Regions from separate parts of the Methyloceanibacter sp. wino2 genome, predicted to be linked through region 1. Evidence: predicted binding sites of a transcription regulator. Region 1 holds the regulator's gene; each other region holds the start of a gene.
The links. The regulator LexA, encoded in region 1, represses DNA repair genes until DNA is damaged. The targets are predictions, from matches to a motif close to TGTTCNNNNTGTGTTCNG.
Positions count from the first base shown of each region.

Region 1 (2,199 bases):
GTCTATCACTTTCACCGCATGACCCATTTCGGCATCGCCGCAAACATGATCGTCGCACCGCTTATCAGCCTACTGATCATGCCGATGGCGCTCCTCTCCTTGATCGCCATGCCGTTTGGCCTCGAGGCATGGCCACTACAGGTCATGGGATATGGAATCGAATTGATGGTGGGGGCGGCGGCGTGGGTGGCCTCCTGGCCCGGCGCCGTCACGATCCTGCCGGATCTCTCTGGCTGGTCACTCGCGCTCATCGCGTTCGGCGGCCTGTGGCTGTGTCTATGGCGGACGCGGCTGCGGGCGCTGGGCCTCGTCATCGCCGCGCTCGGGCTCGCACTGGCGCCCCCCGGCAACCGCCCGGACGTGCTGATCGAGCGCGACGGGAGGACGGCCGCCATCCGCGGCGCGGACGGGTTGATCTTCCCGTCGGCCACCGCGGCAAGCTACAGCGTTGAGAAATGGCTCCTGGCCGATGGCGACGGCACTGATCCAAAGGGTCTGCCGCAGACCACCCCATTCCGCTGCGATCCGCTCGGCTGCGTGGGTAAGGTCAAAGGAAAGACAGTTGCGCTAATCCGAGAAACTGGGGCAATCGCCGAAGACTGCCGCAAGGCCGATATCGTGGTGGCGCCGTTCAAGCTCGGCAGGGCCTGCAAGGCACCCCGGATCATTGTCGACAGGGCGGCGCTGTCGACCCAAGGCGCGCACGCGCTCTATATCGAAGGATTGTCCATTCGGACGGAGACCGTTGCTGAGCACCGCGGAACACGCCCCTGGTCAGCGCACGCGGTAACTCCTGCCACCGATCAGCGCGAAGCCTCAGACCCGCAGACCAATCCCGAAGGGCAGGGAACTCAGTAGCGGCGAATAAGGCCCACGAGCCGCCCTTGGACCCGTACACGGTCCGGCCCGAAGATGCGGGTCTCATAAGCGGGATTGGCCGCTTCCAGCGCGATGGAATCGCCCCGCCGGCGCAGACGCTTCAGCGTGGCTTCCTCTTCGTCTACGAGAGCGACGACGATGTCGCCATTGTTGGCATCGTCGCATTTGCGGATCAGGATCGTATCGCCCTCCAGAATGCCGGCGTCGATCATCGAGTCGCCCTTCACCTCGAGCGCGTAATGCTCGCCCTTGGCCAGAAGCTCCGGCGGCACTTCGATCGTATCCAGCTTCGTCTGAATGGCCTCGGCCGGCACACCGGCCGCGATGCGGCCCATGATCGGCAGCACGACGGTCTGTCCGTCGGAGGCAGCGCCCGCCACTGGGGCCGACGCGCGCCCGAGGCTGCCTTCGATCACGCTTGGCGAAAAGCCGCGTCCGCGCACGGCAACGCTCTGCGGTACCGACTCGGGAAGCTTGATAATTTCCATGGCGCGTGCCCGGTGGGGCAGGCGGCGCACGAAGCCGCGCTCTTCCAGTGCCGTAATGAGCCGATGAATGCCCGATTTGGACCGAAGATCCAAAGCTTCCTTCATCTCATCGAACGAAGGCGGAACGCCTGACTCCTTCAACCGCTCATGAATGAACATGAGAAGCTCTTTTTGCTTCGCTGTGAGCATCTGGCCCCCTATTTGAGCGGCTCGAACCGAGCACCAACCAAAACTAGCTTCGGCCACTCTTGGATATGGCCTCGCCCGTATCGTACAAATCGTGAACAGTATAGATGTTCTATTTGTGTTCCGCAAGCGATACCCGACAGGTGTTGGCCCGAACGGCGCTTTTGGACGCCTTTTGTTCGTTTGATTCGGGTTGCCGGGCGGTTAACTAGTCCGGGAAGGGCAGGACGGATACCTTTCCGCCCTCAGGGACTGGCGGCGAAGAGGGCGGCTGCACGATGAGACAGTCCGCACGCACCAGTGCACCCATCAGGGAGGAATCCTGCGAGGGCAATGCCCGAACGGTGCGGGTGCCGTCACTGGAAAAGGCGGAAACGGCCCGATGATAGGCCTGCCGGGGACCGCCCTTGGCAAGCGGAGCGGCCAGAACGGCCTCTTGCAGGACATCGTCACGGCTTTCGCCGAGAAGCGCACACAGCATCGGCCTCAGGAAAACCAAACCGCAGACCAGTGCCGAAACAGGGTTGCCCGGAAGGCCGAGCACCCGCGCGGAGCCGAGCCGTCCTGCGAACACCGGTTTTCCCGGCCGCATGGCCACTTTGGCAAAGTCGAGCACGAGGCCAGCATCGGCGAGGGTCCCGGAAAC
Region 1 is NZ_CP028960.1:3,179,936-3,182,134, reverse strand. Features, by position in the region: gene DCY11_RS15245 (ComEC/Rec2 family competence protein) at 1-858, shown strand, start outside; gene lexA (transcriptional repressor LexA) at 852-1,556, opposite strand; gene DCY11_RS16240 (molybdopterin-binding protein) at 1,762-2,199, opposite strand, start outside.

Region 2 (2,199 bases), 1.0 Mb from region 1:
GCCAGCAGGATTCCGCAAGCGCAGAATCAGGCGTCACCGCCAGATAGGTCCGCCAGCGCGGATCGGTCCCGAGCCGCATCAGCGTGTGGCGCAACGTCGTGCGGTGGAACCGCGCCGCCGCGACGTTGCCAATGCCCCGCGCCAAGCGCTGTTTGACGGCACCGGCCTTCGGCTGTTTGGCCATGACGATGAGGCTTGGCACGATGAGACTTGGCACGTTGAGACTTGGCACGATGAGACTTGGCGCGAAGGCGGAGGCGCCTCGCCGGCGTCCGCTGGTCACCGCCCGCTACTCGTAGAGCCGGGCAAGAACGCGCGGCGGAACGCGCAGGAGATAAAGAAGCATGAGCCCGAGATTGCGGCAGCAGCGCATCAGATAGCCCTCGTCCTGATAGCGCTGGGCGCTGGTGACGGCCCGCGTCTTCAGCCCATACAGCTCCCGGCGCTTCAACCTGCGCACGAGATCCACGTCTTCCATCAGCGGGAGCGGCCGGAAACCGCCAAGCCGCTGATAATGAGCCCGCGAGATCAGCAGACCTTGATCGCCATAGGGCAGCGACAGCAGCCCGCAGCGAAGCCCGACCATCATTTCGATCAGCCGCGGCATGAAGCCTTCGTCGTCCAGCGCGAAGCGGAAATACGCGGCCGCGGGCTTGCGGCGGCCCGTCTCGATGCGCTCGATGAAATTCATGGCTTCGTTGAACCAGCCCGGATCCAACACAGTGTCCGCATGCAGGAAGAGCAGCCAATCGCCCTTCGCGGCGGCGGCGCCCGCTTCCAGCTGCGTGCCCCGTCCCCGCGGCGCTTGCACCAAGTGAACGCCGGCGGCGTCGGCGATCACGTAGGTATCGTCGGTCGACCCGCCATCCGCGATGATGGCTTCCTGCACGATGCCATCGACCACGGCGGGGACAAGCGCCGACAGCGTCGGCACGAGAACCCGCTCGGCGTTGAGCGTTGGAATAATGACCGAGATCATAGGGCCGGACTATAACGGTTGCCGGGCCCTCAGCAATCGCGACGTATGGCCCAATCCGGGCCTGTTCTCTCTGTTCTTGATTTGTTCTCGTGGCGCGCCTATATTGCGGCTATGAACGTCGCCATTCGCAAGCCAAGCCACGACGAGAGCCTGCCCCATGAGGCGGGCGGGGTGGCCTATGCGCGCCGCCACGGGCGAGGCGCGCAGACCAACCGTTCGGGACGATTCGAGGCCAAGACCTACGAGCCCGTGGACGATGGTTGGGAGTCCCTTGGCGATCTCGAGGCGCTCCGGACAGAGGTGCAGGAAGTTCCGGCCCGGCGCATCATCACCAAGAATGACTCGCCGGATATCGGCTTCGACCGCTCGATCAACCCGTATCGGGGCTGTGAGCATGGGTGCGTCTATTGCTTCGCGCGGCCGACGCACGCGTTCCTCGGCATGTCGCCGGGCCTCGACTTCGAGACTAAGCTCTTCGCCAAGACCAACGCCGCACAGGCGCTGGAACGCGAACTGGCCGCGCCCGGCTACGAGCCCCGCATGATCGCAATCGGCTCGAACACCGACCCTTATCAGCCCGTGGAGCGGCGCTACCGCATCATGCGGCGCATTCTGGAAGTGCTGAGCGAGGCCAACCACCCGGTTGGGATCGTCACCAAGTCGGCGCTCGTCCTCCGCGACCTCGACATTCTGCAATCCATGGCGGAACGCGGCCTCGTGAAGGTGGCGCTTTCGGTCACTACGCTGGACCGGCAGCTGGCGCGGACGATGGAGCCGCGCGCGAGCACGCCGGACAAGCGGCTGGAGGCCGTGGAGACGCTCTCAAACGCCGGCGTGCCCACCTCCGTGATGGTCGCCCCCGTCGTGCCCGGTCTCACAGACGCCGAGATCGAACGGATCCTGGAGCGCGCGTCGGCCGCGGGGGCCAGTGAAGCAGGCTATATCCTGCTTCGGCTGCCGCTCGAGATCGGCGATCTCTTCGTCGAATGGCTGCGGGCCAATTGCCCCGACCGTGCCGACCGCGTGCTGTCCCTGATGAGGCAGACCAGGGGTGGGAAGCTATACGATGCGGAGTGGCACGGCCGCATGGAGGGCGACGGGCCGTATGCCTGGATGATCGGCCGGCGGTTTCAGATGGCCGCCGAACGGCTCGGCCTCGACAAGCGCCACAAATTGCGCACTGACCTGTTCACGCCCCCCACCCTGCCCGGCCAACAGCT
Region 2 is NZ_CP028960.1:996,230-998,428, forward strand. Features, by position in the region: gene DCY11_RS04615 (TIGR04282 family arsenosugar biosynthesis glycosyltransferase) at 1-283, opposite strand, end outside; gene DCY11_RS04620 (TIGR04283 family arsenosugar biosynthesis glycosyltransferase) at 290-979, opposite strand; gene DCY11_RS04625 (PA0069 family radical SAM protein) at 1,091-2,199, shown strand, end outside.
Region 2: a site for LexA is predicted at 1,051-1,068, ahead of DCY11_RS04625 (PA0069 family radical SAM protein). Genes of this name have one in related genera too.

Region 3 (2,199 bases), 390 kb from region 1:
CGGCGATCGCCGACGGGAAAGATGGTCGGGGCAGACATACGGTCTCGCTCCGGCCCTGTCCAGCAGTCACAACGAAACGGGGTGCCCCAAATCATGGGCGCCAAAATGCAGCGGGCGCCCCGGGAACACCGGGACGCCCTCAACCATCGCGATCTTTGATCGATTGGATCCTGGAGGCCCCTTACGGCCCGGCCGGATCCGGCATGCTCAGCCGCGCTTGCTCTTGCGGCCGCCGCCCGAAATGGACGTCACCGTCTCCTCCTCGACCGGCGCCTCACCGTCGTCGCCCTTATCCTCGAGCCCCTCGCCTTCCAGCATCTGCTCGGCGACGAGCCCCGCGCTCTGCCGGATGGCGCGCTCGATCCGCTCGGCCATGTCCGGATGCTCCTTCAGGAAGGTCTTCGCGTTCTCGCGGCCTTGGCCGATGCGCTCGCTGTCATACGAGAACCAGGACCCGGATTTCTCGACGATGCCCGCCTTCACGCCGAGATCGATCAATTCGCCCATCTTCGAAACGCCCTCGCCGTACATGATGTCGAATTCGACCTGCTTGAAGGGCGGCGCGACCTTGTTCTTGACGACCTTGATCCGCGTCTGGTTGCCGACCACCTCGTCCCGCTCCTTGATGGCGCCGATGCGGCGAATATCGAGGCGGACAGAGGCATAAAACTTCAAGGCATTGCCGCCGCTCGTGGTCTCAGGCGACCCGAACATCACACCGATCTTCATGCGGATCTGGTTGATGAAGATGACCATGCAGCGCGACTTCGAAATCGAGCCGGTCAGCTTCCGCAAGGCTTGACTCATGAGACGCGCTTGGAGGCCCGGCAGAGAGTCGCCCATCTCGCCCTCAAGTTCGGCCTTGGGCGTCAACGCGGCCACCGAATCCACGACTAGAACGTCGATGGCTCCGGACCGGACCAGCGTGTCGGCGATTTCAAGCGCCTGCTCGCCCGTGTCGGGCTGAGAAATCAGAACATTCTCGAGATCGACGCCAAGCTTTCGGGCATAGACCGTGTCGAGTGCGTGCTCCGCATCGACGAAGGCACACACCCCACCCTTCTTCTGCGCTTCCGCCACGACGTGAAGAGCCAGCGTCGTCTTGCCGGACGATTCCGGTCCGTAAATCTCAACCACCCGGCCCCGCGGCAGACCGCCGATGCCAAGTGCGATATCGAGCCCGAGAGAGCCCGTGGGAATGGACTCGACCTCCACGGCGGTCTCGTTCTGGCCGAGCCGCATGATGGAGCCCTTGCCGCAAGCCCGCTCGATCTGGGAGATCGCGGCTTCCAGCGCCTTCTCTTTGTCCATTTCCCCTCCTGCCTCTACAAGGCGCAGCGCGGCGTTCGACATCGACGAATCTCCTTATTTCACAGCCTTAGGGCTTGCGTAAATGGCGGTGCCCGGCCCTCGGGGCCCTCGTCCACACCCGGTTGGGCTTCGGCGAGCCGGCGATTGCGTTAGAAGGGGAATGTACATGCTTTGTTCTATGTTCGCAAGATGTTCTCGCTGCGTATAGCGGATTTGCCGGGGGATCCAGGTCCCGCACCGGGAAAAGCGCTTCGTGGCGGATCATGAATCACTATGATTGATCCCAACCGAGGCAAGGAGCGCAACGCATGAGCCGCCAAGTGGAAAAGGGCGCCCTACAGGACAAGATGTTCGTCCTGCTGCTCGTGCTGGTGTCGCTGGCCTTTGCCTGGATCCTGCTGCCGTTCTACAGCGCCGTTCTGTGGGCGGTGATCCTGGCCTTGGTCTTCTCGCCGGTGCAGCGGTGGTTCATCGGTCACCTTCCGAACCAGCCGAACTTGGCCACGTTCCTGACTCTGCTCAGCATCGTCGGGATCGTGCTGGTCCCCGTGGCGTTCACGGGCGCATCGATCGTCAGCGAGGCGACTACGCTCTACGAGAACATCCAGTCGGGGGACGTCAATCTCGGCACGATACTTCAGCGCTTCCTCGATGCGCTGCCGACTTGGGCGACAGACTTCCTGGCTCATTTCGGGGTGACGGACGTGGCCGACATGCAGGCGCGAGTCATCTCGCTCCTCGCCGAAGGCAGCCAGTTCTTCGCGACGCAGGCGGTCCTCGTGGGGCAAGGCACGGCCAACGTCCTGCTCGGCACCTCGATCATGCTCTACCTCCTCTATTTCTTTCTGCGCGACGGCGGCAAGCTCTCGCAGAAGATCATCCACGCGG
Region 3 is NZ_CP028960.1:364,206-366,404, forward strand. Features, by position in the region: gene recA (recombinase RecA) at 208-1,353, opposite strand; gene DCY11_RS01760 (AI-2E family transporter) at 1,620-2,199, shown strand, end outside.
Region 3: a site for LexA is predicted at 1,491-1,508, ahead of recA (recombinase RecA). Genes of this name have one in related genera too.

Region 4 (2,199 bases), 200 kb from region 1:
TGAAATTGACCTTCCAGAAACTGGCGCCTGAGACTGTGGCGCCTCGATCGAGACCCTTACTAGAAGGAAGACGACATCATGAGTAACGAGACGACGATGAAGAACCTGCAGAAGGCGCTGTCGATGGAGCTGTCGGCAATGCACCAGTACCAGCTTCACGCCCATACATTGGATGACTGGGGGCTCGACAAGCTGGCGGCGCAGATGCGCGAGGAGATGACCGAAGAGCTGGGCCACTCCAACGAGTACATGAACCGCATCATGTTCCTGAACGGCGAGCCGGAGCTCGAGTTCTACAAGAAGCCGGTCAAGGCAACCTCGCTCGAAGCCATGTTCAAGGCCGACCTCGCCGACGAAGAAGAGGCGATCGCCTTCTACACCCATGCCGCCATGCAGGCGTCCGAGCAGGCCGATGTCGGGACGCGGACGCTGTTCGAGAAGATCCTCCTCGACGAGGAAGGACACAAGAGCTGGCTCGAACTGCAGCTGAGCCTGCTGGATCGTCTCGGCGAGAAGACCTTCAGCTCCAAATACGTGTCCGGCGTCGAGTCAGCCAGCGACTAACAGGCAGGATATCCGTGTTCGCGGCGCCGTCGTGGCTCACGTCACGCGGCGATCCGCGCCACGGCAACTGGACTTTGAATTTGGAAGAAGCCCCGAATTTGGAAGAAGCGCCTGAGGTGCGGCCCTGAGACGTCCTAGAACGGGATCTCGTCGTCCAGTTCCTTGTTGAACGATCCGCCGCCGCTGAGGGGCTTGGTGCGGCCGAAATCGCCACCACCGCCGCCGCTCTCGCTCATGCCCCCGCCCTGCTGGCGTCCGTCGAGCATGGTCAGCGTCGAATTGAAGCCCTGCAGCACGACCTCGGTGGTGTAGCGCTCCTGACCGGACTGATCTTCCCATTTGCGGGTCTGCAGCGAACCCTCGACATAGACCTTCGAGCCTTTGCGCAGATACTGCTCGGCCACCCGCGCAAGCCCTTCGGAGAAAATCACCACCCGGTGCCATTCGGTCTTCTCGCGGCGCTCGCCCGAATTCTTGTCCCGCCAGCTGTCGGTGGTCGCCAGACGCAGGTTGACGATGGGGCGCCCGTCCTGGGTGTGGCGCACTTCGGGGTCGGCACCGAGGTTTCCGATGAGAATAACTTTGTTGACCGATCCGGCCATGCTTCCGACCTCCCCGCATACAAGCCGCTGAAATAATCAAGGTCCGCGCGAGCTTCGAGCCCACGACGGCCAATCCGGCACGATAGGCGCATGAGCACCGGCGTGCCAGGACACATCGCCCGCCTGTCCCCCCTGTCCACAACCTGGGGGACGATGGCAAGGCAGGCCAAATGTACCGGTTTTGTTCTCATCCGTCTACCATGTTGCCCTCTTGTTATTCCTTGGCGTGCGCCCTATGGCTAACAAAACGACAGATAATATTTTGGCAGTGCGCCCCGTCCTCCGAGGGTGACTGCCCCAGATCCAGGAAAAGCAAGAACGATGCAGCGGCAGGTCCGCCAGGGACAGACATCCACGCGCCGTAAGGGCAAACGGCGCGACCCACGGGTCAAATATTTCGGCTTCACCGCCATGCAGTGGCCCTTCATCGCCACGCTGGTTGGCAACTGGCTGTTTTCGGCGGCCGTCTTTGCCGCCGGCAAGACGTTTTGGGATTGGACTCCCGAGGCGTGGGGCATCGCCGACCGTCTGGCTCTCGTCATCAAGGATGCCGTGGTGGCCATCCTTCCCGGCGTGCTTGGCATTTGTATCGTTGCCGCGCAGCGGCTTGACCCGTCCATGTTCGTCGGCTCAACGCCGAAGCCGAACTCCCCGGTCGAGATCAACACCAAGTTCATCCTGAACACGTTCGAGCAGTTCACCGCCTACTTCATCGCCAATGCGGGCCTGGCGATGTACTGCCCCATCGAGGAAGCGCGCACGCTGCCGATCCTGACGGGGCTATTCGTGCTGGGCCGGATCCTGTTCTGGGTCGGCTATCACAAGAACCCGTACCTTCGGGCCTTCGGCTTTGGCGTGACGTTCTACCCGACCGTGATCGCCTATGTGTGGCTCATCCTGATCATGGTGTTTGGGATCCGCGTTCCGCTCTAGCGGCTATTCTGCCACTGCAGCACGGTTTCGCTCGGCCACAACAGCATGAGCACGTTGAGGGCGAGGCCGTCGCGAATCATGATCCCGGTGAAGAGCTCGA
Region 4 is NZ_CP028960.1:171,845-174,043, forward strand. Features, by position in the region: gene DCY11_RS00865 (bacterioferritin) at 79-564, shown strand; gene DCY11_RS00870 (single-stranded DNA-binding protein) at 699-1,166, opposite strand; gene DCY11_RS00875 (MAPEG family protein) at 1,488-2,099, shown strand; gene DCY11_RS00880 (DUF2585 domain-containing protein) at 2,096-2,199, opposite strand, start outside.
Region 4: a site for LexA is predicted at 1,338-1,355, ahead of DCY11_RS00870 (single-stranded DNA-binding protein). Genes of this name have one in related genera too.